DNA from 3 places in the Lysinibacillus sp. FSL W8-0992 genome. Region 1 is predicted to be linked to each of the others. Evidence: a T-box and tRNA genes for the amino acid it is inferred to sense, from the RefSeq annotation. Region 1 holds a T-box; the other regions hold tRNA genes.
The links. A T-box is a leader RNA that pairs with one kind of tRNA and senses whether it is charged. The one in region 1 lies ahead of metG (methionine--tRNA ligase), so its partner is inferred to be a tRNA-Met.
Positions count from the first base shown of each region.

Region 2: it encodes a tRNA-Met, which carries the amino acid that the T-box ahead of metG (methionine--tRNA ligase) is inferred to sense. The anticodon was not compared.
Region 3: it encodes a tRNA-Met, which carries the amino acid that the T-box ahead of metG (methionine--tRNA ligase) is inferred to sense. The anticodon was not compared.

Region 1 is NZ_JBBOZQ010000001.1:1,063,071-1,072,965, forward strand. It holds gene NSQ74_RS05140 (hypothetical protein) at 1-321, shown strand, start outside; gene NSQ74_RS05145 (hypothetical protein) at 314-610, shown strand; gene NSQ74_RS05150 (hypothetical protein) at 630-1,439, shown strand; gene rpmG (50S ribosomal protein L33) at 1,738-1,887, opposite strand; gene NSQ74_RS05160 (GTP-binding protein) at 2,056-3,252, shown strand; gene NSQ74_RS05165 (isoprenylcysteine carboxyl methyltransferase family protein) at 3,357-3,899, opposite strand; gene NSQ74_RS05170 (type III polyketide synthase) at 3,901-4,983, opposite strand; gene rsgA (ribosome small subunit-dependent GTPase A) at 5,364-6,434, shown strand; gene fosM (FosM family fosfomycin resistance protein) at 6,519-6,944, shown strand; gene NSQ74_RS05185 (HAD family hydrolase) at 6,967-7,623, shown strand; T-box leader at 7,691-7,952, shown strand; gene metG (methionine--tRNA ligase) at 8,110-9,744, shown strand.
Region 2 is NZ_JBBOZQ010000001.1:497,412-507,306, reverse strand. It holds gene NSQ74_RS02420 (SLC13 family permease) at 1-1,404, shown strand, start outside; rRNA gene NSQ74_RS02415 (16S ribosomal RNA) at 2,236-3,787, shown strand; rRNA gene NSQ74_RS02410 (23S ribosomal RNA) at 4,098-7,025, shown strand; rRNA gene rrf (5S ribosomal RNA) at 7,094-7,209, shown strand; tRNA gene NSQ74_RS02400 (tRNA-Val) at 7,224-7,299, shown strand; tRNA gene NSQ74_RS02395 (tRNA-Met) at 7,325-7,399, shown strand; tRNA gene NSQ74_RS02390 (tRNA-Asp) at 7,406-7,478, shown strand; tRNA gene NSQ74_RS02385 (tRNA-Thr) at 7,488-7,563, shown strand; tRNA gene NSQ74_RS02380 (tRNA-Tyr) at 7,570-7,653, shown strand; tRNA gene NSQ74_RS02375 (tRNA-Trp) at 7,666-7,739, shown strand; tRNA gene NSQ74_RS02370 (tRNA-His) at 7,777-7,852, shown strand; tRNA gene NSQ74_RS02365 (tRNA-Gln) at 7,864-7,938, shown strand; tRNA gene NSQ74_RS02360 (tRNA-Lys) at 7,956-8,028, shown strand; tRNA gene NSQ74_RS02355 (tRNA-Leu) at 8,037-8,118, shown strand; tRNA gene NSQ74_RS02350 (tRNA-Gly) at 8,168-8,242, shown strand; tRNA gene NSQ74_RS02345 (tRNA-Leu) at 8,248-8,336, shown strand; tRNA gene NSQ74_RS02340 (tRNA-Arg) at 8,352-8,428, shown strand; tRNA gene NSQ74_RS02335 (tRNA-Pro) at 8,452-8,525, shown strand; tRNA gene NSQ74_RS02330 (tRNA-Ala) at 8,541-8,616, shown strand; tRNA gene NSQ74_RS02325 (tRNA-Ser) at 8,628-8,720, shown strand; tRNA gene NSQ74_RS02320 (tRNA-Phe) at 8,733-8,805, shown strand; tRNA gene NSQ74_RS02315 (tRNA-Gly) at 8,815-8,888, shown strand; tRNA gene NSQ74_RS02310 (tRNA-Ile) at 8,893-8,966, shown strand; tRNA gene NSQ74_RS02305 (tRNA-Asn) at 8,979-9,055, shown strand; tRNA gene NSQ74_RS02300 (tRNA-Glu) at 9,057-9,128, shown strand; gene NSQ74_RS02295 (nitric oxide synthase oxygenase) at 9,349-9,895, shown strand, end outside.
Region 3 is NZ_JBBOZQ010000001.1:1,866,990-1,876,884, reverse strand. It holds gene nadC (carboxylating nicotinate-nucleotide diphosphorylase) at 1-290, shown strand, start outside; gene nadA (quinolinate synthase NadA) at 277-1,380, shown strand; tRNA gene NSQ74_RS09285 (tRNA-Glu) at 1,484-1,555, opposite strand; tRNA gene NSQ74_RS09280 (tRNA-Ser) at 1,558-1,648, opposite strand; tRNA gene NSQ74_RS09275 (tRNA-Asn) at 1,662-1,738, opposite strand; tRNA gene NSQ74_RS09270 (tRNA-Ile) at 1,743-1,819, opposite strand; tRNA gene NSQ74_RS09265 (tRNA-Gly) at 1,823-1,896, opposite strand; tRNA gene NSQ74_RS09260 (tRNA-Phe) at 1,902-1,977, opposite strand; tRNA gene NSQ74_RS09255 (tRNA-Asp) at 2,014-2,089, opposite strand; tRNA gene NSQ74_RS09250 (tRNA-Met) at 2,093-2,167, opposite strand; tRNA gene NSQ74_RS09245 (tRNA-Ser) at 2,222-2,314, opposite strand; tRNA gene NSQ74_RS09240 (tRNA-Ile) at 2,330-2,406, opposite strand; tRNA gene NSQ74_RS09235 (tRNA-Met) at 2,414-2,487, opposite strand; tRNA gene NSQ74_RS09230 (tRNA-Ala) at 2,514-2,589, opposite strand; tRNA gene NSQ74_RS09225 (tRNA-Pro) at 2,612-2,688, opposite strand; tRNA gene NSQ74_RS09220 (tRNA-Arg) at 2,698-2,774, opposite strand; tRNA gene NSQ74_RS09215 (tRNA-Leu) at 2,790-2,878, opposite strand; tRNA gene NSQ74_RS09210 (tRNA-Gly) at 2,884-2,958, opposite strand; tRNA gene NSQ74_RS09205 (tRNA-Leu) at 3,005-3,089, opposite strand; tRNA gene NSQ74_RS09200 (tRNA-Lys) at 3,112-3,187, opposite strand; tRNA gene NSQ74_RS09195 (tRNA-Thr) at 3,195-3,270, opposite strand; tRNA gene NSQ74_RS09190 (tRNA-Val) at 3,274-3,349, opposite strand; rRNA gene rrf (5S ribosomal RNA) at 3,360-3,475, opposite strand; rRNA gene NSQ74_RS09180 (23S ribosomal RNA) at 3,580-6,507, opposite strand; rRNA gene NSQ74_RS09175 (16S ribosomal RNA) at 6,882-8,433, opposite strand; gene NSQ74_RS09170 (DMT family transporter) at 8,705-9,604, opposite strand; gene NSQ74_RS09165 (MgtC/SapB family protein) at 9,738-9,895, shown strand, end outside.

The DNA of each region.
Region 1 (9,895 bases):
GAAGATTCCCCGTTTTCCTTCTCAGGTAGATATGTATATGAGCATTTTAGTCAAAATTTAAAAACCGCGGGTAGCTGGGAACGAATAAATGATAGCTCTAACAATACAGAATTTTGGCTTAAACCAATAGGCAAAACAACAATTGAACCAAACGAGACGATTTCATTTACTAATTTCCAAATTAAATGGTCCCATAATTTATCCTATGCTGGTACAATAACGGGCTTTACATATTGTGATGAGCTACAAGACGGTGTCTTCGTACTAAATCCTATTAATCTCAATGGAATTAACGTTGTACAGGAGGATCAAGATGAGTGAAATAGAAGAACAAAAACTAGAAGCAGGTTTAGAACAAATCGTTCGTCATTTTATGAAGGATCAACTTAGTAATGTCACGGATTTTAGAAAGGAGGGAGATAATAGCTTTGCATTTCTTGAAAAAAGTACGTTGCATTTACTGCTTTCCTATTTATTATCTGGCGACAAGAGAGCACCAGAAGAGAATATAACTGGACAGTTTGAATTGCATCTCATAAAAGAACTTGATGATTTAATAGCTGATAATAAAGTGCAATTTGAGGAAATAATAGATTATTTGAAAAGCTAACGTGATAGGAGGTACTAACGTGGATAATCAAAGCGTTAAAAATAACGATCCTATACAGCTCCAGCAAATGATTATTTTTTTAAGAGCAGAACTTGCTAAATATAAAAATGAAATAAATAGACTTAGAGATAGCGATTATTATTCACTCGTACTTAGACTAGAGCGGGAAAATGTTCAATTGACGAAACGTAATAAAGAGCTTGCGATGGATCGGATGAAATTAAAAAGAACGAATGAAAAGGAATTAAAGGCTTATAATGAGGATATACAGAGAAGGGAAATTCAACGAAAAAAACACATTTCCTCGATAGATACATTATTAAGAGAAATTGAACATTTACGTTCTGAGAATAAAGAATTACGGCAAACTACAAACGCTAATAATAATGAACTGCTCGCTATTAAAAGAAATTATGTAGCGGAAGAAAAGCAGGCGATTGAAAGTCTTGAAATACAGCTAAGTACATTTACAAAAGCAGCGAATGAAAAAATGAATGCTATAGTCGAAGCCATACAGAGACATGACGAAAATAATGTACATGACTATTTAGTTAAGGAGTTAGTAGAAAGAGATAATGAAATAAATAGATTGTCCTTTGAGTTAATGGATATTAAAAACAACAACAACACAAGTGCTGTAGGCTTAAATGGCGAAAATATGTCTGTCAATTCGAAGGTGCTTTTAAATCTAGATGCTAAGATACAAAAAATAATAGCGCAATCCAATGATTTTGAGGAGCAACTAGAGAAGAAAGTTCGTATCCTAGATGACTTAGAGCACCAATTGACTCAGCTCGCTATGGAGATTAATGTGAATAGGTCTATGTAAAACCAGGCTGTTTATAAGGATAGTATGAAGAGAAAAAGTGTTAGATTGACTACAATCAATCTAGCGCTTTTTTTGCTGTAATCGTTACTTCGCTACTGCGGGCGCTTTCCGCTCAGCACAACGTAAGGCGCAACACTCGAAAGTTTGTAGTTTGTTGCGCCTTACGTTCTGAGCAGGTGCTCCGAACTACTAGTGCTCACTTCTAAACTATATTGAAGCAAAATATCGAATTTTTTTATCTTACATAGCGGAACTTTTAAAACCTTTGACAGGATTGTTTAGTTGACGATGAATTTTTTTATTTTGTTTCTCTGTGTAACGTTACGCGCTTTAAACGAGGAGAATATTTTTTTAACTCCAGTCTTTCTGGATTATTTCGTTTGTTTTTTGAAGTAATGTAGTTTTTATCTCCAGTTTCTGTACAGGCTAAAATAATTTGAACACGCATCCTATCACCTCTTTTTAAATAGTAATCATTACGCTTTATACAATATTATTTTTATTTTCTATTGTCAAGATGTAGCTACACAAAAAGTTAAGCATTGCATTATCAGCTTTTCTATGATTAAATTACAACTTGTAAATAGTAATGATTACGATTTAAGGAGGTTGGAATATGACGACAAAGAAAATCCCAGTGACAGTTTTAAGTGGTTATTTAGGTTCAGGTAAAACAACGATGATGAATCATGTCCTACAAAATGAGAAAAATATACGGGTGGCTGTTATTGTCAATGATATGAGTGAAATTAATATTGATGCAGAACTTATTGCAAGTGGAAGTGGTATTTCTCGAACGGAGGAAAAATTCGTAGAGCTTTCCAATGGTTGTATATGTTGCACGTTACGTGAGGATTTATTACAAGAGGTTAAACGCCTCGCGGAGCTTGGAAATATAGATTATATTTTAATTGAGTCGACGGGTATTAGTGAACCTATTCCAGTGGCGCAAACGTTCAGTTATTTGGATGAGGAGCTTGGAATTGATTTAACAAAGTTTTGTCAACTCGATACGATGGTGACTGTAGTCGATGCACACCGTTTTTGGCATGATTTTCAGTCAGGCGAAAGCTTGTTAGAGCGTAAGGAAGCTGTTGGTGAATTAGATGAACGAGATGTGGCAGATTTATTGATTGACCAAATTGAATTTTGTGATGTTTTAGTATTGAACAAGTGTGACCTCGTAACAGAAGACGAACTTGAACGATTAGAACGTATTTTGCGTGCATTACAACCTGAGGCAACGCTAATACGTACAATTAATGGTGTAATCGAGCCAAGTGCAATTTTAAATACAGGACGTTTTGATTTTGAGCGAGTATCAGAATCTGCTGGCTGGTTAAAAGAGTTAGAACTTGGGCATGAAAATCATACACCGGAGACAGAGGAGTATGGCATTGCTTCATTCACGTATAAGCGTAAAATGCCTTTCCATCCGATGCGTTTTGTTGAGTGGTGTGATAATATGCCTCAATCCATTGTGCGTGCAAAGGGTATTATTTGGAGCGCAAAACATCAGGAAGTAGCGTTGTTATTGTCACAGGCAGGTTCCTCTGCAAAAATTGAACCTGTTTCCTATTGGGTAGCGGCATTACCAACAGCGCAGCAAAAGGATGTTTTTTTACAAAGCCCAGAGGTTTTGGAGGATTGGGATGAGGAATTTGGTGACCGTATGACACAGCTAGTCATTATAGGCATCGATTTAGACAAAGAAGCAATAACAAAGGAACTAGATGCATGCTTATTGACGACTGATGAATTTACAGAGCCGTGGGGCAAGCTAGAGGATCCCTTTCATTGGGAGTGGAGTTAATGTAGTGCTGCTTGATTGTGAGTTAAGCCGCGCTAGCAAAAAGTAGTCAATTTGTAATGAAAATCGACCTTATTTACGATTTACGTAAAAAAGAATCTACCACATTATTTTTGTGGTAGATCCTTTTTAAATACATGATTATAGTTTGTCGCATCACGTAATGCTTTTTCCTCAATAGGAATCCGTACTGAAAGCATTGTAATGTTTAAGAGCGTAAAGCAAAATGCTGTGAAATAAGCTTGGAACATAATTGGTAGTAGAAGAATCTCCAAGCTAACAACGGCATAATTCGGGTGTCGCATAAATGTATAAGGGCCTTTACGTACAACTTTTGCGCCAGGTAAAATCAGTATTTTCGTATTCCAAAATGGTCCTAATGAACGGATACACCAAATACGCAAAGCTTGCACCATAAGGAATAATAAGAAAAATAACGGGAATAAGGACGATGGACCATTTTTATTTGAAACTACTTCAACAATTAAAAATAGAAAAAAGCTAACATGCATAGCAACCATATAGGGATAATGTGAAGCGCCGACTTCATAGGCTCCTTTTGCAAACATCCATTTTTCATGACGTTTTGCTATTAAAACCTCTGCTAATCTTTGTAGAATAACAAGAATTAAAATAATGTAAAAAAGCATATTACTCCCTCCATTTAAGTAATACAGCCTCTGCACAGAAGCCTGGACCGAGGGCGACTAGCAACCCAATATCATCTATTTGCCCTTCGTTTAACATAAACTGCTCTAGTACATACAAAACAGTAGGAGAAGACATATTACCGTGTTGACGTAATATTTCCCGAGAAATGTCGGTTTTTTGTTCAGCAAGATATAACGTATCCTCATACGCTTTTAACACTTTTTTTCCCCCTGGATGTGCAATAAAATGATCAAGCTGCTCACTGTAAAGTTGTTGTTCAACTAAAAATTGTTCAATGAAAGGACCAAGCCAATTTGTAATAATGGATGGAATACTTTTTTGGAAAACGACATGAAGGCCATTGTTTTTTATATTCCAGCCCATTACATTTTCTGAATCGGGCATCCACTTAGAACCAGTTGAAACAATTGAAGGAATTGGTTTTTTTGTTGGAATTGCAACATCGTCTCCACAAACGAGTATGCAGGCAGCGCCGTCAGCGAATAGGGAGGCGCCAATTAAATTACTTTTAGAAAGATCGTTTTGCTGAAAAGTTAGGCTACAAAGTTCGACACATACAACAAGTACCTTTTCTTGAGGATGCGCTTTGCAATAATCATAAGCACGACTAACTCCAGCAGCTCCCCCTGCACAGCCTAACCCCCACAATGGTATGCGCTTTAACCTATCGGAAAAAGGCAGTTGATTCATGATACGAGCATCTATGCTTGGTGTAGATATGCCCGTACTACTCACGAAAATAATAGCATCAATATCTTTAGGGGAAATAGGTGCTTCTAAAAAAGATTCATTTTGTAAACAGGCTTGAATGACTTCAACGCTATATTGTGTTGCTAGCTCTATATACAGATTGTTACGTTCTTCGAAAGTATGCTCACTACGGTGCCACTCAGCGGGTACACAGAAATGACGAGTATCGATGCCACCATTATCAAATACTTTTAAATAACGCTCTAACTTTGGAATTTTTTCATAAAAGAGCTCCTTTGTTAACGCCTCTGCGTTCGCCTGTTGCAATGTGTAAGGTGGTTGATATGTGCTGATAGAAATAATTTTTGACAATTCAACATCTCCTTCGCAAATAGTGGTCTTGTACATTGTATGCAGATAGGAAGGGCGTACATGCTTCAATAAATTTATTTGACAATTATGAACAATTTAGATATATTGGTAACATCTAAATTGGAAGTAGGTGATGTGACATGATGAATAGATCCGTTTTTAACGAACTGCAATTCGGTTTGTTCAATTTCACACGCCTAAAATATGCGATTTGACCTTGCCCGTAGAGTTAACGACTACTATGTGACAAAGGCTATTTGTGTATTCCCTTAAACGTGCCTGTGAAACCTTGTAACTGCCGAATTGCAGTTGCAAGGTTTTTTTATGCTTGTTTCGCACTTAGAGGCGTAATTGATAGACACATTTAGGAGGAATAACAATTGAAATTAACAACATTAGGGTTTTCAACTTATTTTGAAGAGCAAGTAACTGCGTTTAAAGAGGAATCAAAGTTAGCGAACTGTGTACCTGCCCGAGTTACTTTGGAGCATAAGCATTCATATCGTGTACTAGCTGAAGAAGGTGAATGGCTAGCTACAGTCGCTGGACATTTTGCATATACATCGGTAGCAAGAGAGGACTATCCAGCAGTTGGAGATTGGGTATTAGTCGAGAAAATGGCGGGGGAAGAAAAGGCGATAATTCATAAATTATTTAACCGAAAGTCCGTATTTTCTCGTAAGGTTGCAGGACAGGAAATAAAGGAACAAATTGTAGCATCAAATGTTGATATTGTGCTACTTGTAATGAGCTTAAATGCAGATTTTAATATTCGTCGTTTAGAGCGCTATTTAGTAGCCGCTTGGGATTCCGGTGCGAAGCCAGTAATTGTACTGACAAAGGCTGATTTATGTGAAGATATTTCGAGCATGGTACGGGAAGTCGAGCTTGTAGCTTTTGGTGTGGATATTTTTGTAACTAGTGCACGATCAGGCGAAGGCATAACAGCTATTCAGAACCTCTTTACAGAAGGGGTGACAGGTGCACTGCTCGGTTCATCGGGTGCAGGGAAATCCACTTTAATGAATGCATTAAGTGGAGAAGAGCTTATGAAAGTTTCAGGTATTCGGGAGGATGATGCCAAAGGGCGCCATACGACTACACACCGAGAATTAATTGTATTGCCAAGTGGTGGCTGCTTAATCGATACCCCAGGAATGCGTGAGTTGCAATTATGGGATCAAAGTGAAAGTCTATCTTCTAGTTTCCGTGATATTGAAGAATTTGCAGCCGCATGTCGTTACAGAGATTGTACGCATCATATGGAGCCACACTGTGCGGTGCAACAAGCTATTAAAGATGGAGCACTTGAACAATCACGTTTGCAAAGCTATTTCAAGTTGCAAAAGGAGCTTGCTTTTATTGAGCGAAAAACGAATATGCAGGCAAAGCTGAATGAGCAACGCAAATGGAAGCAAATTGCGAAAGGCATGAAGAAGGGCAAAAAATAGTTAACAAGCTTTTAAGGGCAACTTCGCCATCGTGTTGCGAAGTTGCTATCTGATAAGCGAGTTAATCGGTAAAGGAGATGTACTATGGCTATACAAAATATTAACCATTTTTTATTTTCAGTGTCTAGTCTAGAGCAATCAATAGCATTTTACCAAAATGTTTTTGATGCCAAGTTATTAGTGCAAGGGAGAAGCACTGCTTATTTCGATTTAAATGGGCTGTGGCTTGCACTAAATGAGGAAGCGGATATTCCACGTAACGAAATACATCGCTCCTATACACATATTGCTTTTTCTATCGATGAAGAAGATTTTGAGAAAATGTATGACAAGCTTGTGCATTATAAGGTTAATATTTTAGAGGGCAGACAAAGAGATGAACGAGATAAACAGTCCATTTATTTTACCGATCCAGATGGTCATAAATTTGAGTTCCATACAGGTACATTACAGGATCGCCTAGAGTATTATAAAAACGAAAAAACGCATATGGAATTTTTCAATGATTAACAATGACTAAGGGGGTTATATTATGAAAAAAGCAATTATTTTCGATATGGATGGTACTTTATTTCAAACGAATCTTATATTGGAGCCAGCACTGACAGCGACTTTTGATGTGCTACGTACAAAGGGGTTATGGCAAGGGGACACACCGATTGAACAATACCGTGAAATTATGGGAGTTTCATTGCCTGTTGTATGGGAAACTTTATGTCCTATGCATACTTTAGAGGTCCGTGAAGCAAGTAATGCCCTATTTCATGACAAGCTTATTGAGCTGATAATAAATGGCAAAGGCGCATTATATCCGAATGCAGAGCAAGCACTTGCTACGTTAGCAAACGACTATCATTTATACATAGCGAGCAATGGTCAAAAAGAGTATTTGCAAGCAATTGTAGATACATATAAGCTAGATCGTTATATAGAAGGGACGTATAGTATTCAGTCTATTCCAAGTGGTCATAAATCCGATTTAGTAAAAAGTGTCATCGAAGAAAATAACATTCAAACCGGTGCTGTTGTCGGAGATCGTGCATCTGATATCCAAGCGGCACTGGATAATCATCTATTTTCCATAGGTGTACGCTTTGATTTTGCGCAGGACTCTGAATTACAAAAGGCACATGTCGTGATAGATAATCTACATGATATTTCAAAGCATTTACCTACTATTTCTCACTAATTCGAAGCGAAGATAAATGTTTACATTGCATTTCATAAGGGGAAAGAGTAAAATAGTGCCAAACTATAACAAAGCGTTGAAAAGGAAAAGTAAATTGGACAAGCATTTAATAGAGAGCCTCTGTTGGTGGAAATGAGGTAAATGAACCCTTTTGAAAATGACCTTTGAGCTTCGTACCGAAAGCATTTTTGTGAGTAGATTACGACGAGATGGGCACTCGTTACAACAGCGGCAGTATCTCTTATATGAATGCAAGACGTACTGATTGAGGCAAATAGTGTGAGCTATTTGTAAATATAGGTGGTAACACGGGTATACTCGTCCTAATCAGTCATGATTAGGGCGTTTTTTTTATCTTCAAAAACGATGGATGCTAGGGAATATTTCTATTGTCCATTGAATGAAGAGAATGCCGCGGATAGCTGTCCGATTTTTTTCGCGACAGCTTAAGAGTAGAATTTAATAAATTGAGGGGAGCAACTTAGGATGACAATAGTAATTGGAGGAGCTTGGCCATATGCCAATGGCTCATTGCATTTAGGGCATATTGCCGCATTATTACCAGGTGATATTTTGGCTAGATATTACCGACAAAAAGGTGACAAAGTATTGTATGTTTCAGGTAGTGATTGTAATGGGACACCAATATCGATTCGAGCTGCACAGGAAAATACGACGACAAGTGCGATTGCAGACCGGTATCATCAAGAATTTACGCAATGTTTTCATGATTTAGGATTTACTTACGATTTATATACGAGAACGGATGCTCAGCATCACCATGAAGCTGTACAGACAATTTTTTTACAGCTGATGGCAAATAATTATTTATACAAAAAGAAAATTGAGCAGGCTTATTGTGAAACGGACAAACAGTTTTTACCTGACCGCTTTGTGGAAGGTGTTTGTCCAAATTGTGGGGCAAAGGCACGTGGAGATCAGTGCGATAATTGTTCGAAAATTTTAGATCCACTTGAATTAATCGACAAGCGTTGTAAAATCTGTGGCAATGAGCCTGTTATTCGAGAAACTGAGCATTTTTATTTTACTTTTAGTCAATTTCAAGGAAGGCTAGAAACTTTTGTAGCTGAAGCAAAGGCGGAAAAGCGCTGGCGAGATAATGCAATAGGCTTGACCGAACGTTACTTAGCAGAGGGCGTTCCTGACCGTGCTGTTACAAGAGATTTGCCAAACGGTATTGATGTACCAGTACCGGGCTTTGAAGGGAAGAAAATTTATGTGTGGATCGAAGCCGTTGCAGGTTATTTAACAGCAAGTATGGAATGGGCAAAACAACATAATATTGCGATTGAGGATTTATGGAATGAAGAAACAATTTCTTATTATGTGCATGGCAAGGATAACATTCCATTCCATACAGTTATTTGGCCAGCGATATTGATGGGTATTGGTGCGAAATCATTACCAACACATATTGTCTCCAATGAATATTTGACTTTAGAAAAACGAAAATTATCAACTAGCCTAAATTGGGCGGTTTGGGTGCCATATATTTTAAGTCGTTATGATGCAGATTCTATTCGTTATTTTTTAACAACAAATGCACCTGAAAATCGTGATACGGATTTTTCTTGGCGAGAATTTATTTATAGTCATAATGGAGAATTGCTAGGAGCTTACGGCAATTTTGTCAATCGGACGTTGAAATTTATAGAAAAATCATTTGATAGCCAAGTGCCACAGGTCGATGTAGATGGGGCTGTAAGGAAACAGACGATACAGTTGTTTAGTGATGTTGGTGTGGCGATTGAAGCGGGACATTTTAAGCAAGCGTTAGAAGAAATTTTTGCTTACATCCGTGCGGCCAATCGATATTTTGACGAGCAGCAACCGTGGTTACAGGTGAAGGAGAATATAGCGGATTGTCATGAAACGCTTGCAACGTGCGTCTACATGATTGCAAATTTAGGACAAGTGTTGCAGCCATTTTTACCGTTCTCCACAGAGAAAATTCGAGGCATGTTAGGCATAACAGAATTGATGTGGTATGAGCAAGTGGAGCTACCGAAAAGCATTGGCGAAGTGACACCACTATTTGAACGACTTGATGTGGGGCTAATTGAAGAAGAATACCAGAAGTTAGTTAATGACAGTCACTAGCAGCCGTTGATTTCTGGCGCATTCAAATTGTGTGAGTGCCTGTCACTTTTTACTGCTCCGGGTGGTCATTTATCGTGAGCACAAAGTAAGCCGCAACTCTCGCTAGTGCGCGGATTGTTGCGGCTTACATTTTGTATGTTCCCGCAGGCGT
Region 2 (9,895 bases), 570 kb from region 1:
ACGTTAATTGCATCTCCACCAAATTTAATTGTCAGTCAGCTTTTGGTCGATCGTGGCTATCAGAAGCTAGGGTTTTTTGAGGTAACACCCATTGGCATTGTTGGGATGATTGCGGGAATTTTATATTTGGTGCTCGTGCGCAATATATTGCTACCACATGATAAAAATAAAACACAAACATCTTCTGGTTACAAGCTCTCGCCAAAGAAAATTGTTAAACAATATGATTTAAACAATCGACTGTTTAAAATGTTTGTGCCTGAAGATTCTACCATTATCGGCATATCACTAGCAGAATTAAAGCTTCCTGCAAAATACGCGCTCTGTATGATGAAAATTCAACGTAAATCACAGGATGGTATCAATTTACTCCCTATGACTTATCAAGAAATGGCGGGTCCAACAAGTGTTATACATGCCTTAGATGAACTCTATGTACAAGGTGAGGAAGAGGATATTGCTTGCTTGGCTGCAGATTATGGCTTAGTGATGCAGGAATTAACAGAGAATGAGGCAGATGAATTAGTAACAAAGCACCTTGGTATTGCGGAGGTCTTATTAACACCAAATTCTAGTTTCATTAATGAAACAGTAAGTTCACTTGGATTCCGTGAAAAGTATAATCTCAATATTATTGGTATTAACCATAGAGGTGGCTATAAGCTACAGGATATGGTTAAGCATAAGTTGAAATTTGGGGATGCCATTTTAGTGCAAGGTGCATGGGATGAAATTTTAGTGCTTGCTAGAGAGACGCAGGATGTTGTTGTAGTTGGTCAGCCGAAGGAGCATGCGAGTGTTGCGGCAGCTACTGGTAAGGCTGGTATAGCGGGTGCGATTATGTTATTGATGGTTGGATTAATGGCGTTTGAAGTTTTTCCGGCTGTGATTTCCGTTATGATAGGAGCGGTTTTGATGATTATAACGGGCTGTTTGCGAAATATGGAAGATGCGTATAGTAATATAAATTTTGAAAGTATTGTGCTCGTCGCGGCGATGCTTCCAATGGCAACCGCACTAGAGAAAACAGGCGGAATGGTTATTTTATCAGATGGTATTATTGATGCTCTCGGTAGCTATGGTCCATATGGGGTGCTGATAGGGATATATATATTAACAGTAATTTTTGGCCAATTTATTAGTAATACGGCAACTGCTGTTCTGTTTGCGCCAATTGCTATGAATGCAGCGATTGCAATGGATGCAAACCCTACAACATTTATGATTGGTGTAGCTGTTGCAGCGAGTATGGCGTTTGCCACGCCAATTGCCTCCCCAACCAACGCACTTGTTATGACGGCGGGTGGCTATAAATTTATGGATTTTGTAAAGATTGGCGTACCGTTACAAGTTGTTATGTTTATTGTAATGATGCTAGCAGTTCCATTCTTCTTTCCGTTTTAAATGTTATGTTTTGCTGAATTTCAGACGTTAGCCATTGATGATCTGAATATATGCTGTCTGCTGTGGTTTTCGTTATGCCACAGTGGACAGCAAACAGCAAATGTTTGAAAAAAAGTAATAGACGCAAAAGAAAGAATGGCTATATCAGTAGAAGGAAAATCGAAATTGGTATGGGAATAGCTACGTGATGGTGGGATTTTTTTATACGAACACGTTCTAGAAAAAATGAGGAAGTAATCTTAACGAAAAAAGATATTCAAAATATATTACGAAAATATCCTTTATATATTGTGTAGCTGTCCTTATTAGCATACGAGGTAAACGAGGCTCCAACGTGTATGTAAAATACAAATATACAAAAACCTATATATAGGAAGGTTCTCATGTAAACTTAAAAAACAATGATACTATTAATAGCTTACTAATGAAGTTTTTTTTATAAATTAATATTTTTTGTAGAAAAACACTTGCAGAGATTGTAGAATCGTGATAAATTATTACTTGTCGCTAAGACGACTCAACAATAAGTACTACAAGCTTTAAATAACATCATAAAAAAGTGTTGACATTAACACTTTAGAGTGATAAGATATAAAAGTTGTCGCTTCTAAAACGAGAAAAACATCTCGAAAAAAGTTGTTGACAAAGAATATCGAAAATGTTATTATATAAAAGTTGCTGAAAACAAAGTGCAACGAAATGAACCTTGAAAACTGAACAAGCAAAACGTAATCAATATAGTTTTTACTAGCTAACTTCGTTAGTGAACGAAACAAAATTTTGGACATCAAAATTGATGCCAGCAAAACAATTTGAGCTAATCAAATTTCTTTTATGGAGAGTTTGATCCTGGCTCAGGACGAACGCTGGCGGCGTGCCTAATACATGCAAGTCGAGCGAACAGATAAGGAGCTTGCTCCTTTGACGTTAGCGGCGGACGGGTGAGTAACACGTGGGCAACCTACCCTATAGTTTGGGATAACTCCGGGAAACCGGGGCTAATACCGAATAACTTGTTGTCTCTCATGAGACAATTCTAAAAGACGGTTTCGGCTGTCGCTATAGGATGGGCCCGCGGCGCATTAGCTAGTTGGTGAGGTAACGGCTCACCAAGGCGACGATGCGTAGCCGACCTGAGAGGGTGATCGGCCACACTGGGACTGAGACACGGCCCAGACTCCTACGGGAGGCAGCAGTAGGGAATCTTCCACAATGGGCGAAAGCCTGATGGAGCAACGCCGCGTGAGTGAAGAAGGATTTCGGTTCGTAAAACTCTGTTGTAAGGGAAGAACAAGTACAGTAGTAACTGGCTGTACCTTGACGGTACCTTATTAGAAAGCCACGGCTAACTACGTGCCAGCAGCCGCGGTAATACGTAGGTGGCAAGCGTTGTCCGGAATTATTGGGCGTAAAGCGCGCGCAGGTGGTTTCTTAAGTCTGATGTGAAAGCCCACGGCTCAACCGTGGAGGGTCATTGGAAACTGGGAGACTTGAGTGCAGAAGAGGATAGTGGAATTCCAAGTGTAGCGGTGAAATGCGTAGAGATTTGGAGGAACACCAGTGGCGAAGGCGACTATCTGGTCTGTAACTGACACTGAGGCGCGAAAGCGTGGGGAGCAAACAGGATTAGATACCCTGGTAGTCCACGCCGTAAACGATGAGTGCTAAGTGTTAGGGGGTTTCCGCCCCTTAGTGCTGCAGCTAACGCATTAAGCACTCCGCCTGGGGAGTACGGTCGCAAGACTGAAACTCAAAGGAATTGACGGGGGCCCGCACAAGCGGTGGAGCATGTGGTTTAATTCGAAGCAACGCGAAGAACCTTACCAGGTCTTGACATCCCATTGACCACTGTAGAGATACAGTTTTCCCTTCGGGGACAACGGTGACAGGTGGTGCATGGTTGTCGTCAGCTCGTGTCGTGAGATGTTGGGTTAAGTCCCGCAACGAGCGCAACCCTTGATCTTAGTTGCCATCATTTAGTTGGGCACTCTAAGGTGACTGCCGGTGACAAACCGGAGGAAGGTGGGGATGACGTCAAATCATCATGCCCCTTATGACCTGGGCTACACACGTGCTACAATGGACGATACAAACGGTTGCCAACTCGCGAGAGGGAGCTAATCCGATAAAGTCGTTCTCAGTTCGGATTGTAGGCTGCAACTCGCCTACATGAAGCCGGAATCGCTAGTAATCGCGGATCAGCATGCCGCGGTGAATACGTTCCCGGGCCTTGTACACACCGCCCGTCACACCACGAGAGTTTGTAACACCCGAAGTCGGTGAGGTAACCTTTTGGAGCCAGCCGCCGAAGGTGGGATAGATGATTGGGGTGAAGTCGTAACAAGGTAGCCGTATCGGAAGGTGCGGCTGGATCACCTCCTTTCTAAGGATATTTTCGGAATACAAACCTTGGGTTTGTAAGATTACGTTTTGCGTTCAGTTTTGAAGGTTCATCATTACGATGAAATACTTCAAAACTTGTTCTTTGAAAACTGGATAAAACGACATTGAAATTGTAACAAACACATTTATTTTTAAATTAAGTTTTTTAGGCTTAATAACTAATAATAGGGTTTCAAGACACAAGCAGTTCTAGGAAGCAATTGAGTGAAAGAAGGAGCGTACTTACGTACGTGACTGACTGAACGAAAGAAGCTGACAACGAAATGCGCAGTGGATTGGAAGCCGTTGAAGGTTAAGTTATTAAGGGCGCACGGCGAATGCCTTGGCACTAGGAGCCGAAGAAGGACGGCACTAACACCGATATGCTTCGGGGAGCTGTAAGTGAGCTTTGATCCGGAGATTTCCGAATGGGGGAACCCACTACGTTTAATCGCGTAGTATCTTGACGTGAATACATAGCGTCTTGAAGGCAGACCCAGGGAACTGAAACATCTAAGTACCTGGAGGAAGAGAAAGAAAAATCGATTCCCTGAGTAGCGGCGAGCGAAACGGGAAGAGCCCAAACCAAGAGGCTTGCCTCTTGGGGTTGTAGGACACTCTATACGGAGTTACAAAGGAATGAGTTAGATGAAGCGACTTGGAAAGGTCCGCCAGAGCAGGTAAAAGCCCTGTAGTCGAAAGTTCATTCCCTCCAGAGTGGATCCTGAGTACGGCGGAACACGTGAAATTCCGTCGGAATCCGGGAGGACCATCTCCCAAGGCTAAATACTACCTAGTGACCGATAGTGAACCAGTACCGTGAGGGAAAGGTGAAAAGCACCCCGGAAGGGGAGTGAAAGAGATCCTGAAACCGTGTGCCTACAAGTAGTTAGAGCCCGTTAATGGGTGATAGCGTGCCTTTTGTAGAATGAACCGGCGAGTTACGATTACGTGCGAGGTTAAGCTTTATAAGGCGGAGCCGCAGCGAAAGCGAGTCTGAATAGGGCGAATTAGTACGTGGTCGTAGACCCGAAACCAGGTGATCTACCCATGTCCAGGGTGAAGGTGAGGTAACACTTACTGGAGGCCCGAACCCACGCACGTTGAAAAGTGCGGGGATGAGGTGTGGGTAGCGGAGAAATTCCAATCGAACTTGGAGATAGCTGGTTCTCTCCGAAATAGCTTTAGGGCTAGCCTCGTGATGAGAATACTGGAGGTAGAGCACTGTTTGGACTAGGGGGCCATCCCGGTTTACCGAATTCAGACAAACTCCGAATGCCAGATATTTATACACGGGAGTCAGACTGCGAGTGATAAGATCCGTAGTCAAAAGGGAAACAGCCCAGACCACCAGCTAAGGTCCCAAAGTAATCGTTAAGTGGAAAAGGATGTGGCGTTGCACAGACAACCAGGATGTTGGCTTAGAAGCAGCCATCATTTAAAGAGTGCGTAATAGCTCACTGGTCGAGTGACGCTGCGCCGAAAATGTATCGGGGCTAAACGATTCACCGAAGCTGTGGATTGACATCTACGATGTCAGTGGTAGGAGAGCGTTCTAAGTGCGTTGAAGTCAGACCGGAAGGACTGGTGGAGCGCTTAGAAGTGAGAATGCCGGTATGAGTAGCGAAAGACGGGTGAGAATCCCGTCCACCGTATGACTAAGGTTTCCTGAGGAAGGCTCGTCCGCTCAGGGTTAGTCGGGACCTAAGCCGAGGCCGATAGGCGTAGGCGATGGACAACAGGTTGATATTCCTGTACCACCTCCTCACCGTTTGAGAAATGGGGGGACGCAGTAGGATAGGGTAAGCGCGCCGTTGGTTGTGCGCGTCCAAGCAGTAAGGCGTGTGTGTAGGCAAATCCGCACACTATAACGTTGAGCTGTGATGGCGAGTCCGTATGGACGAAGTTCCTGATTTCACACTGCCAAGAAAAGCCTCTATCGAGGTGAGAGGTGCCCGTACCGCAAACCGACACAGGTAGTCGAGGAGAGAATCCTAAGGTGTGCGAGAGAACTCTCGTTAAGGAACTCGGCAAAATGACCCCGTAACTTCGGGAGAAGGGGTGCTCTTGAGCGTGCAAGCGCACGAGAGCCGCAGTGAATAGGCCCAGGCGACTGTTTAGCAAAAACACAGGTCTCTGCAAAACCGTAAGGTGACGTATAGGGGCTGACGCCTGCCCGGTGCTGGAAGGTTAAGAGGAGTGGTTAGCGCAAGCGAAGCTGCGAATTGAAGCCCCAGTAAACGGCGGCCGTAACTATAACGGTCCTAAGGTAGCGAAATTCCTTGTCGGGTAAGTTCCGACCCGCACGAAAGGCGTAACGATCTGGGCACTGTCTCAACGAGAGACTCGGTGAAATTATAGTACCTGTGAAGATGCAGGTTACCCGCGACAGGACGGAAAGACCCCGTGGAGCTTTACTGTAGCCTGATATTGAATTTTGGTACAACTTGTACAGGATAGGTAGGAGCCAGAGATCTCGGAGCGCCAGCTTCGAAGGAGGCGTCGGTGGGATACTACCCTGGTTGTATTGAAATTCTAACCCATGCCCCTTAGCGGGGCAGGAGACAGTGTCAGGCGGACAGTTTGACTGGGGCGGTCGCCTCCTAAAAGGTAACGGAGGCGCCCAAAGGTTCCCTCAGAATGGTTGGAAATCATTCGTAGAGTGTAAAGGCACAAGGGAGCTTGACTGCGAGACCTACAAGTCGAGCAGGGTCGAAAGACGGGCTTAGTGATCCGGTGGTTCCGCATGGAAGGGCCATCGCTCAACGGATAAAAGCTACCCCGGGGATAACAGGCTTATCTCCCCCAAGAGTCCACATCGACGGGGAGGTTTGGCACCTCGATGTCGGCTCATCGCATCCTGGGGCTGTAGTCGGTCCCAAGGGTTGGGCTGTTCGCCCATTAAAGCGGTACGCGAGCTGGGTTCAGAACGTCGTGAGACAGTTCGGTCCCTATCCGTCGTGGGCGTAGGAAATTTGAGAGGAGCTGTCCTTAGTACGAGAGGACCGGGATGGACACACCGCTGGTGTACCAGTTGTCTTGCCAAAGGCATCGCTGGGTAGCTATGTGTGGACGGGATAAGTGCTGAAAGCATCTAAGCATGAAGCCCCCCTCAAGATGAGATTTCCCATTACGCAAGTAAGTAAGATCCCTCAAAGACGATGAGGTAGATAGGTTCGAGGTGGAAGTGTGGTGACACATGGAGCTGACGAATACTAATCGATCGAGGACTTAACCAAAAAAGTTTGAAACATTCAATGAAACGTTTATCCAGTTTTGAGAGAATAAGTTCTTTCAACTGAATAAGTGAAGTGATGATGGCAAAGAGGTCACACCCGTTCCCATACCGAACACGGAAGTTAAGCTCTTTAGCGCCGATGGTAGTTGGGGGCTTCCCCCTGTGAGAGTAGGACGTCGCTTCGCTTGTTTTTTTACGTGGAGGATTAGCTCAGCTGGGAGAGCATCTGCCTTACAAGCAGAGGGTCGGCGGTTCGAGCCCGTCATCCTCCACCATTTTATAAACTTAAAGTAATATTGTCGCGGGGTGGAGCAGTGGTAGCTCGTCGGGCTCATAACCCGAAGGTCACAGGTTCAAATCCTGTCCCCGCAACCAAATTATGGTCCCGTGGTGTAGCGGTTAACATGCCTGCCTGTCACGCAGGAGATCGCCGGTTCGATCCCGGTCGGGACCGTCTTTATTTGCCGGTGTAGCTCAGTTGGTAGAGCAACTGACTTGTAATCAGTAGGTCGTGGGTTCGACTCCTATCGCCGGCACCAGCCCTTGGAGGGGTAGCGAAGTGGCTAAACGCGGCGGACTGTAAATCCGCTCCTTAGGGTTCGGCGGTTCGAATCCGTCCCCCTCCACCAGTTTTATTTAATAGGGGCATAGTTCAACGGTAGAATAGAGGTCTCCAAAACCTTTGGTGTGGGTTCGATTCCTACTGCCCCTGCCAATTTTTTTTAGATTAAACTACTGTTATAGTTCATATGGCGGTTGTGGCGAAGTGGTTAACGCACCGGATTGTGGTTCCGGCATTCGTGGGTTCGATTCCCATCAGTCGCCCCATATAATAATATTGGGGTATAGCCAAGCGGTAAGGCAACGGATTTTGATTCCGTCATGCCCTGGTTCGAATCCAGGTACCCCAGCCATTTTTTATTCATAATATGAGCCATTAGCTCAGTTGGTAGAGCATCTGACTTTTAATCAGAGGGTCGAAGGTTCGAGTCCTTCATGGCTCATCATATTTGCGGGTGTGGCGGAATTGGCAGACGCACTAGACTTAGGATCTAGCGCCGCAAGGCGTGGGGGTTCGACTCCCTTCACCCGCATCATTTATTTTAATTACATAATTGCCAGGATAAATAATCTTATGCACATGCGGAAGTAGTTCAGTGGTAGAACACCACCTTGCCAAGGTGGGGGTCGCGAGTTCGAACCTCGTCTTCCGCTCCAAATGTGCCGGGGTGGCGGAACTGGCAGACGCACAGGACTTAAAATCCTGCGGTAGGTGACTACCGTGCCGGTTCGATTCCGGCCCTCGGCACCATTTTTTTAATATTAAGCGCCCGTAGCTCAATTGGATAGAGCGTCTGACTACGGATCAGAAGGTTGTGGGTTCGACTCCTGCCGGGCGCGCCATAAAAAGATAAGATAGACAGTAACGGAATGTAGCTCAGCTTGGTAGAGCACTTGGTTTGGGACCAAGGGGTCGTAGGTTCGAATCCTGTCATTCCGATCATCTTTTAAAATTGGGGCCTTAGCTCAGCTGGGAGAGCGCCTGCCTTGCACGCAGGAGGTCAGCGGTTCGATCCCGCTAGGCTCCACCATATTTATTTCCGGAGGTATACCCAAGTCTGGCTGAAGGGATCGGTCTTGAAAACCGACAGGCGGGTAACACCGCGCGGGGGTTCGAATCCCTCTACCTCCTCCATTTTCTTTATTCGGGTCAGTAGCTCAGTTGGTAGAGCATTAGATTGAAGCTCTAAGTGTCGGCGGTTCGATTCCGTCCTGACCCATCTTTTTTTGCGGGTGTAGTTTAATGGTAAAACCTCAGCCTTCCAAGCTGATGTCGTGAGTTCGATTCTCATCACCCGCTCCAAAGAGGGCCTATAGCTCAGCTGGTTAGAGCGCACGCCTGATAAGCGTGAGGTCGATGGTTCGAGTCCATTTAGGCCCATATAGAAATTATTCCGAAGTAGCTCAGTTGGTAGTAGCACCTGACTGTTAATCAGGTTGTCGCAGGTTCGAGTCCTGCCTTCGGAGCCATGGCCCCTTGGTCAAGCGGTTAAGACACCGCCCTTTCACGGCGGTAACACGGGTTCGAATCCCGTAGGGGTCATCTAGTAAAGCATGTAGCATAGTGTTGCTACATGCTTTTTCTTTGTATTTTTTCGAGTTATTTACTTAGTTCTTATAAAATTTTGATGAAGAATTTTCGACTGTCGGTATAAATTTGAACAAAGTATTTCATATATAAAAGATGTATGTTTTCTGATGGATTTTTTCGTGGTGAATTTATTTCTATTCATCTAATATGAGGTTAGATGGAGGAAAACGACATGAAACTACAAGAGATACAACGTTTTTTAACACTTTATCAAATGGAACAAAATGAGTCTGCACAATGGCTAACAAATAGATTACAGCAAGTTGAAAAAGAGGGAGTATATATTCCTTCAACAGAGGAGCTTACTTTTGGTGCACGAGTAGCCTGGCGTAATAGTAATAAATGTATCGGAAGATTATTTTGGCACTCACTGCATGTTGAGGATGCACGCGATGTTTTATATGAGCAAGGCATATTTGAGAAGTTGCTACATCATATTCGGTTTGCAACAAATGGCGGTAAAATTCGTCCAACGATAACGGTATTTGCATCTGGAAGAGTAAAGATTTGGAATCATCAGCTTATACGTTACGCAGGCTATGAGACGGAAGCTGGTATCGTTGGTGATCCACATTCTGTGCCATTTACAAAAGTATGCGAATCACTAGGTTGGCAGGGTGAAGGAACAGCATTTGATGTACTACCACTCGTTATACAGGTGGATAACCGTAAACCTCAATTATTTACAATTCCACGTGAAGATGTATTGGAAGTTGCAA
Region 3 (9,895 bases), 800 kb from region 1:
TCGAAGTGGAGATTGAAACGAAAGCACAATTAGAAGAAGCTATATTAGCTGGGGCGGACATTATTATGTTCGATAATCGTACACCAGACGAAATACGTGCTTGGCTTCAAATTGTTCCAGCACATATCGCTACTGAAGCTTCTGGTGGCATTACATTAGAAAACCTCAATGCTTATGCAAAGTCGGGTATTCAATGGATTTCTTTAGGTGCATTAACTCACTCTGTAAAAGCTTTTGATATTAGCGCACTTGTACAAATGAAAGGAGAGCATACACTTGTCCATCACTAGTTTACTACAACAAACTTCACTTCTTCCTGAGCATTATCGAACATTGTCAACAGAAGAAATGGAATCTCGTATTCGAGTTATTAAAAAGAAATTAGGTAAGAAACTCTTTATACCTGGACATCACTATCAAAAAGATGAAGTAATACAATTTGCTGATGCTACGGGAGATTCCTTACAGCTTGCTCAAATATCAGCTACTAATAAAGAAGCTGAGCATATTGTTTTTTGTGGAGTGCATTTTATGGCAGAAACAGCCGATATGCTAACTACTGAGAAGCAACATGTCTACTTACCTGATATGCGTGCAGGGTGTTCGATGGCAGACATGGCAGATATTTATCAAACAGAACAAGCATGGCCTATTTTACAGCAACTTTTCGGCAATACAATTTTGCCATTAACATATGTTAATTCTACTGCTGCAATTAAAGCATTTACTGGACGTCACGGTGGCGCCTGTGTAACCTCCTCCAATGCAAAAGAAATGGTAAAATGGGCATTTTCACAAAAACAACGTATTTTATTTTTACCAGATCAGCATTTAGGAAGAAATACAGCGTTCGATTTAGGTGTGCCTCTCGAAAATATGGCCGTATGGAATCCACATACGAATGCGCTTGAAACAGATCAATCGCCAGAAAATATTCAAGTAATATTGTGGAAAGGACACTGTTCAGTCCATGAAGGCTTTACAGTGCAACATATAGCAATGGTTCGTCAATCACATCCAAATATGCGTATTATCGTTCATCCTGAATGTAGCCGTGAAGTTGTCGCAGCTGCAGATGATGCAGGCTCTACAAAATATATCCTTGATACTATTAATAATGCTTCAAGCGGATCAGCGTGGGCAATTGGAACAGAAATGAATCTAGTAAACCGCATTATTCAACAACATCCTGATAAACATATTATTTCTTTAAACGAAAACTTTTGTCCTTGTCTTACAATGAATCGCATTGACCTTCCACATTTACTATGGTCACTTGAAAGCATTGATCAGGGCCAGCCACATAACCGTATTCAAGTGGATACGTCAACGGCAAAAGAAGCTCGTAGCTCTCTTGAAAGAATGCTGTCACGTGCGTAAGCAAAAAAATCGTCTACCTATTTAGTGGTAGACGATTTTTCGTATTTCTTCTGTTAAAAAAAGCACAGTCGATGTAAACAATTACATCGACTGTGCTTTAGTATGACCCCTACGGGATTCGAACCCGTGTTACCGCCGTGAAAGGGCGGTGTCTTAACCGCTTGACCAAGGGGCCAATGGCGGAGAAGGAGGGATTTGAACCCTCGCGCCGGTTACCCGACCTACACCCTTAGCAGGGGCGCCTCTTCAGCCTCTTGAGTACTTCCCCACAAATAAAAAAATGGCTCCGAAGGCAGGACTCGAACCTGCGACAACCTGATTAACAGTCAGGTGCTACTACCAACTGAGCTACTTCGGAATAATGGTGGGCCTAAATGGACTCGAACCATCGACCTCACGCTTATCAGGCGTGCGCTCTAACCAGCTGAGCTATAGGCCCATTTGGAGCGGGTGATGAGAATCGAACTCACGACATCAGCTTGGAAGGCTGAGGTTTTACCATTAAACTACACCCGCGTATATGGTGGGTCAGGACGGAATCGAACCGCCGACACTTAGAGCTTCAATCTAATGCTCTACCAACTGAGCTACTGACCCATATACTTCTTACTAAGCTATCAACTTATTTAAAAATGGCGGTCCCGACCGGGATCGAACCGGCGATCTCCTGCGTGACAGGCAGGCATGTTAACCGCTACACCACGGGACCATTTGGTTGCGGGGGCCGGATTTGAACCAACGACCTTCGGGTTATGAGCCCGACGAGCTACCACTGCTCCACCCCGCGAAAATAATATTCATTTATATCGAGTTGTTAGCACACCATTTACAAAATAAAAACTGGAGGAGGTAGAGGGATTCGAACCCCCGCGCGGTGTTACCCGCCTGTCGGTTTTCAAGACCGATCCCTTCAGCCGAACTTGGGTATACCTCCGTAACATTATATAAATGGTGGACCTTGCAGGACTCGAACCTGCGACCGGACGGTTATGAGCCGTCTGCTCTAACCAACTGAGCTAAAGGTCCTTTAAGATGGCGGCGGAGGGAGTCGAACCCACGACCTTTCGGGTATGAACCGAATGCTCTAGCCAGCTGAGCTACACCGCCAGGATCTTTATACTGGTTATAAATTATGGTGGAGCCTAGCGGGATCGAACCGCTGACCTCCTGCGTGCAAGGCAGGCGCTCTCCCAGCTGAGCTAAGGCCCCATAAATTCATGTTACTAGGAAATGGTCGGGAAGACAGGATTCGAACCTGCGACCCCTTGGTCCCAAACCAAGTGCTCTACCAAGCTGAGCTACTTCCCGTTCATTTATTGGCGCGCCCGGCAGGAGTCGAACCCACAACCTTCTGATCCGTAGTCAGACGCTCTATCCAATTGAGCTACGGGCGCTTAATATTTTAAAAATGGTGCCGAGGGCCGGAATCGAACCGGCACGGTAGTCACCTACCGCAGGATTTTAAGTCCTGTGCGTCTGCCAGTTCCGCCACCCCGGCACATTTGGAGCGGAAGACGAGGTTCGAACTCGCGACCCCCACCTTGGCAAGGTGGTGTTCTACCACTGAACTACTTCCGCATGTGCATAAGATTATTTATCCTGGCAATTATGAAATTAAAATAAATGGTGCGGGTGAAGGGAGTCGAACCCCCACGCCTCGCGGCGCTAGATCCTAAGTCTAGTGCGTCTGCCAATTCCGCCACACCCGCATATTATTGTTGGCAATTTAAATGGTGAGCCATGAAGGACTCGAACCTTCGACCCTCTGATTAAAAGTCAGATGCTCTACCAACTGAGCTAATGGCTCAAAAAAATGGTGCCGGCTATAGGAATCGAACCCACGACCTACTGATTACAAGTCAGTTGCTCTACCTGCTGAGCTAAACCGGCATATGGTGGAGGATGACGGGCTCGAACCGCCGACCCTCTGCTTGTAAGGCAGATGCTCTCCCAGCTGAGCTAATCCTCCTGGGTATTATGCCTAGCGACGTCCTACTCTCACAGGGGGAAGCCCCCAACTACCATCGGCGCTAAAGAGCTTAACTTCCGTGTTCGGTATGGGAACGGGTGTGACCTCTTTGCCATCATCACTAGACTTATGTACAGCTTGCAATATACAACGTAAATTGAAGCTTCCTTTTATGAAAGATTTGTTCTTTCAAAACTGGATAAACGTTTCATTGAATGTTTCAAACTTTTTTGGTTAAGTCCTCGATCGATTAGTATTCGTCAGCTCCATGTGTCACCACACTTCCACCTCGAACCTATCTACCTCATCGTCTTTGAGGGATCTTACTTACTTGCGTAATGGGAAATCTCATCTTGAGGGGGGCTTCATGCTTAGATGCTTTCAGCACTTATCCCGTCCACACATAGCTACCCAGCGATGCCTTTGGCAAGACAACTGGTACACCAGCGGTGTGTCCATCCCGGTCCTCTCGTACTAAGGACAGCTCCTCTCAAATTTCCTACGCCCACGACGGATAGGGACCGAACTGTCTCACGACGTTCTGAACCCAGCTCGCGTACCGCTTTAATGGGCGAACAGCCCAACCCTTGGGACCGACTACAGCCCCAGGATGCGATGAGCCGACATCGAGGTGCCAAACCTCCCCGTCGATGTGGACTCTTGGGGGAGATAAGCCTGTTATCCCCGGGGTAGCTTTTATCCGTTGAGCGATGGCCCTTCCATGCGGAACCACCGGATCACTAAGCCCGTCTTTCGACCCTGCTCGACTTGTAGGTCTCGCAGTCAAGCTCCCTTGTGCCTTTACACTCTACGAATGATTTCCAACCATTCTGAGGGAACCTTTGGGCGCCTCCGTTACCTTTTAGGAGGCGACCGCCCCAGTCAAACTGTCCGCCTGACACTGTCTCCTGCCCCGCTAAGGGGCATGGGTTAGAATTTCAATACAACCAGGGTAGTATCCCACCGACGCCTCCTTCGAAGCTGGCGCTCCGAGATCTCTGGCTCCTACCTATCCTGTACAAGTTGTACCAAAATTCAATATCAGGCTACAGTAAAGCTCCACGGGGTCTTTCCGTCCTGTCGCGGGTAACCTGCATCTTCACAGGTACTATAATTTCACCGAGTCTCTCGTTGAGACAGTGCCCAGATCGTTACGCCTTTCGTGCGGGTCGGAACTTACCCGACAAGGAATTTCGCTACCTTAGGACCGTTATAGTTACGGCCGCCGTTTACTGGGGCTTCAATTCGCAGCTTCGCTTGCGCTAACCACTCCTCTTAACCTTCCAGCACCGGGCAGGCGTCAGCCCCTATACGTCACCTTACGGTTTTGCAGAGACCTGTGTTTTTGCTAAACAGTCGCCTGGGCCTATTCACTGCGGCTCTCGTGCGCTTGCACGCTCAAGAGCACCCCTTCTCCCGAAGTTACGGGGTCATTTTGCCGAGTTCCTTAACGAGAGTTCTCTCGCACACCTTAGGATTCTCTCCTCGACTACCTGTGTCGGTTTGCGGTACGGGCACCTCTCACCTCGATAGAGGCTTTTCTTGGCAGTGTGAAATCAGGAACTTCGTCCATACGGACTCGCCATCACAGCTCAACGTTACAGTGTGCGGATTTGCCTACACACACGCCTTACTGCTTGGACGCGCACAACCAACGGCGCGCTTACCCTATCCTACTGCGTCCCCCCATTTCTCAAACGGTGAGGAGGTGGTACAGGAATATCAACCTGTTGTCCATCGCCTACGCCTATCGGCCTCGGCTTAGGTCCCGACTAACCCTGAGCGGACGAGCCTTCCTCAGGAAACCTTAGTCATACGGTGGACGGGATTCTCACCCGTCTTTCGCTACTCATACCGGCATTCTCACTTCTAAGCGCTCCACCAGTCCTTCCGGTCTGACTTCAACGCACTTAGAACGCTCTCCTACCACTGACATCGTAGATGTCAATCCACAGCTTCGGTGAATCGTTTAGCCCCGATACATTTTCGGCGCAGCGTCACTCGACCAGTGAGCTATTACGCACTCTTTAAATGATGGCTGCTTCTAAGCCAACATCCTGGTTGTCTGTGCAACGCCACATCCTTTTCCACTTAACGATTACTTTGGGACCTTAGCTGGTGGTCTGGGCTGTTTCCCTTTTGACTACGGATCTTATCACTCGCAGTCTGACTCCCGTGTATAAATATCTGGCATTCGGAGTTTGTCTGAATTCGGTAAACCGGGATGGCCCCCTAGTCCAAACAGTGCTCTACCTCCAGTATTCTCATCACGAGGCTAGCCCTAAAGCTATTTCGGAGAGAACCAGCTATCTCCAAGTTCGATTGGAATTTCTCCGCTACCCACACCTCATCCCCGCACTTTTCAACGTGCGTGGGTTCGGGCCTCCAGTAAGTGTTACCTCACCTTCACCCTGGACATGGGTAGATCACCTGGTTTCGGGTCTACGACCACGTACTAATTCGCCCTATTCAGACTCGCTTTCGCTGCGGCTCCGCCTTATAAAGCTTAACCTCGCACGTAATCGTAACTCGCCGGTTCATTCTACAAAAGGCACGCTATCACCCATTAACGGGCTCTAACTACTTGTAGGCACACGGTTTCAGGATCTCTTTCACTCCCCTTCCGGGGTGCTTTTCACCTTTCCCTCACGGTACTGGTTCACTATCGGTCACTAGGTAGTATTTAGCCTTGGGAGATGGTCCTCCCGGATTCCGACGGAATTTCACGTGTTCCGCCGTACTCAGGATCCACTCTGGAGGGAATGAACTTTCGACTACAGGGCTTTTACCTGCTCTGGCGGACCTTTCCAAGTCGCTTCATCTAACTCATTCCTTTGTAACTCCGTATAGAGTGTCCTACAACCCCAAGAGGCAAGCCTCTTGGTTTGGGCTCTTCCCGTTTCGCTCGCCGCTACTCAGGGAATCGATTTTTCTTTCTCTTCCTCCAGGTACTTAGATGTTTCAGTTCCCTGGGTCTGCCTTCAAGACGCTATGTATTCACGTCAAGATACTACGCGATTAAACGTAGTGGGTTCCCCCATTCGGAAATCTCCGGATCAAAGCTCACTTACAGCTCCCCGAAGCATATCGGTGTTAGTGCCGTCCTTCTTCGGCTCCTAGTGCCAAGGCATTCGCCGTGCGCCCTTAATAACTTAACCTTCAACGGCTTCCAATCCACTGCGCATTTCGTTGTCAGCTTCTTTCGTTCAGTCAGTCACGTACGTAAGTACGCTCCTTCTTTCACTCAATTGCTTCCTAGAACTGCTTGTGTCTTGAAACCCTATTATTAGTTATTAAGCCTAAAAAACTTAATTTAAAAATAAATGTGTTTGTTACAATTTCAATGTCGTTTTATCCAGTTTTCAAAGAACAAAGCTACTACCTGTTTCTACTTCTTCGCAGCTTTGCGACGAAAGCGTAGCGACAGGAGCAAGTATATATTGAAGTATTTCATCGTAATGATGAACCTTCAAAACTGAACGCAAAACGTAATCTTACAAACCCAAGGTTTGTATTCCGAAAATATCCTTAGAAAGGAGGTGATCCAGCCGCACCTTCCGATACGGCTACCTTGTTACGACTTCACCCCAATCATCTATCCCACCTTCGGCGGCTGGCTCCAAAAGGTTACCTCACCGACTTCGGGTGTTACAAACTCTCGTGGTGTGACGGGCGGTGTGTACAAGGCCCGGGAACGTATTCACCGCGGCATGCTGATCCGCGATTACTAGCGATTCCGGCTTCATGTAGGCGAGTTGCAGCCTACAATCCGAACTGAGAACGACTTTATCGGATTAGCTCCCTCTCGCGAGTTGGCAACCGTTTGTATCGTCCATTGTAGCACGTGTGTAGCCCAGGTCATAAGGGGCATGATGATTTGACGTCATCCCCACCTTCCTCCGGTTTGTCACCGGCAGTCACCTTAGAGTGCCCAACTAAATGATGGCAACTAAGATCAAGGGTTGCGCTCGTTGCGGGACTTAACCCAACATCTCACGACACGAGCTGACGACAACCATGCACCACCTGTCACCGTTGTCCCCGAAGGGAAAACTGTATCTCTACAGTGGTCAATGGGATGTCAAGACCTGGTAAGGTTCTTCGCGTTGCTTCGAATTAAACCACATGCTCCACCGCTTGTGCGGGCCCCCGTCAATTCCTTTGAGTTTCAGTCTTGCGACCGTACTCCCCAGGCGGAGTGCTTAATGCGTTAGCTGCAGCACTAAGGGGCGGAAACCCCCTAACACTTAGCACTCATCGTTTACGGCGTGGACTACCAGGGTATCTAATCCTGTTTGCTCCCCACGCTTTCGCGCCTCAGTGTCAGTTACAGACCAGATAGTCGCCTTCGCCACTGGTGTTCCTCCAAATCTCTACGCATTTCACCGCTACACTTGGAATTCCACTATCCTCTTCTGCACTCAAGTCTCCCAGTTTCCAATGACCCTCCACGGTTGAGCCGTGGGCTTTCACATCAGACTTAAGAAACCACCTGCGCGCGCTTTACGCCCAATAATTCCGGACAACGCTTGCCACCTACGTATTACCGCGGCTGCTGGCACGTAGTTAGCCGTGGCTTTCTAATAAGGTACCGTCAAGGTACAGCCAGTTACTACTGTACTTGTTCTTCCCTTACAACAGAGTTTTACGAACCGAAATCCTTCTTCACTCACGCGGCGTTGCTCCATCAGGCTTTCGCCCATTGTGGAAGATTCCCTACTGCTGCCTCCCGTAGGAGTCTGGGCCGTGTCTCAGTCCCAGTGTGGCCGATCACCCTCTCAGGTCGGCTACGCATCGTCGCCTTGGTGAGCCGTTACCTCACCAACTAGCTAATGCGCCGCGGGCCCATCCTATAGCGACAGCCGAAACCGTCTTTTAGAATTGTCTCATGAGAGACAACAAGTTATTCGGTATTAGCCCCGGTTTCCCGGAGTTATCCCAAACTATAGGGTAGGTTGCCCACGTGTTACTCACCCGTCCGCCGCTAACGTCAAAGGAGCAAGCTCCTTATCTGTTCGCTCGACTTGCATGTATTAGGCACGCCGCCAGCGTTCGTCCTGAGCCAGGATCAAACTCTCCATAAAAGAAATTTGATTAGCTCAAATTGTTTTGCTGGCATCAATTTTGATGTCCGAAATTTTGTTTCGTTCACTAACGAAGTTAGCTAATAAAAACTATATTGATTACGTTTTGCTTGTTCAGTTTTCAAGGTTCATTTTGTTATCGCTTGTTTTCAGCGACTTTATTAGTCTAACTTGTTTTCAACAAGAAGTCAACAACTTTTTTTAATTGTTATTTTCAAGCCGTCCTTCTTGTTAAGGACAAGTAATAATATATAATATTGCAATATAAAAATCAAGCTTTTTTCATAAAAAACTTTAAAATCTTTTTTTCGTCCACTACAAATAATAGAATCCCTACTATTACAACTAATCCACCGATGATTTGTGTTGCAATTAAATACTCTTTAAAAATAACAAGAGCTAAAACAGCCGCTCCAATTGGTTCGAATAGAATAGCAATTGATATAACATTCGTACTAACATATTTAATGGACCAATTAAATAAAGTATGGCCTAATAAATTTGGGACAATGGCTAATAAAATAAACCATATCCAATCCGTTGAAGAATAAGGACCGAATGATTCTCCTTTAATTAGTACATAGAAAAACAACGTAATCGTGCTCACTACGTAAACTATCATTGTATATGTCACAAGTGACAGTCGTTTTCTTACATCCTGGCCAAATAAAAGATAGGTTGTAATAAGTGCACAAGCAATTAGTGCAAGCATATCTCCATAGAAAGCAGATCCACTAAGCTTAAAATCTCCCCAGCTAATTAATACACTTCCAACTATGGCAATTGCCCCTGCCAAAATGGTTTTTAAAGTAATAGCCTCTTTAAAGAAAAAGTATGTACCAACAAACGCAAAAAGTGGTTGAAGAGTCACTAGGACAGTTGAACTTGCAACAGATGTGTAATTTAGTGATTCAAACCACAAAATAAAGTGAAATGCTAAAAATACCCCCGCAATTGAAGAGAAAAGCCAATCCCTATTAGATAGCTGCTTTAATTCTTTTGTATATTTCATGAAAAATAACGGTGCCATGATTATGACAGAAAACAACATACGATAAAAAGCAATAACACCCGACTCCGCATTAGCTAATTTTACAAAAATAGCTGATAAAGATACTGAAATAACGCCAATAAAAATTGGGATATACGGATGAATCTTTGGTTCATTCATTGAAATCGACCTCCAGAAAAAAAAGCTTATACATCATAACTTCCATGATGTACAATACAAAAAAGTAATGTACATATAATAATGACAGCTTGCATATCTCTTAGCAATACGAAATATTAATGGAGGGGTGCGTTTGGAAACATTATTGGAGAATATGATTACATATGAAGTTGGCATAAAATTAGTGATTGCAGCCACATTAAGTTTAGTAATCGGAATTGAAAGGGAATTAAAAAAGAAACCTGTTGGATTAAAGACCAGTTTAGTTATCGCTACATTCAGCTGCTTACT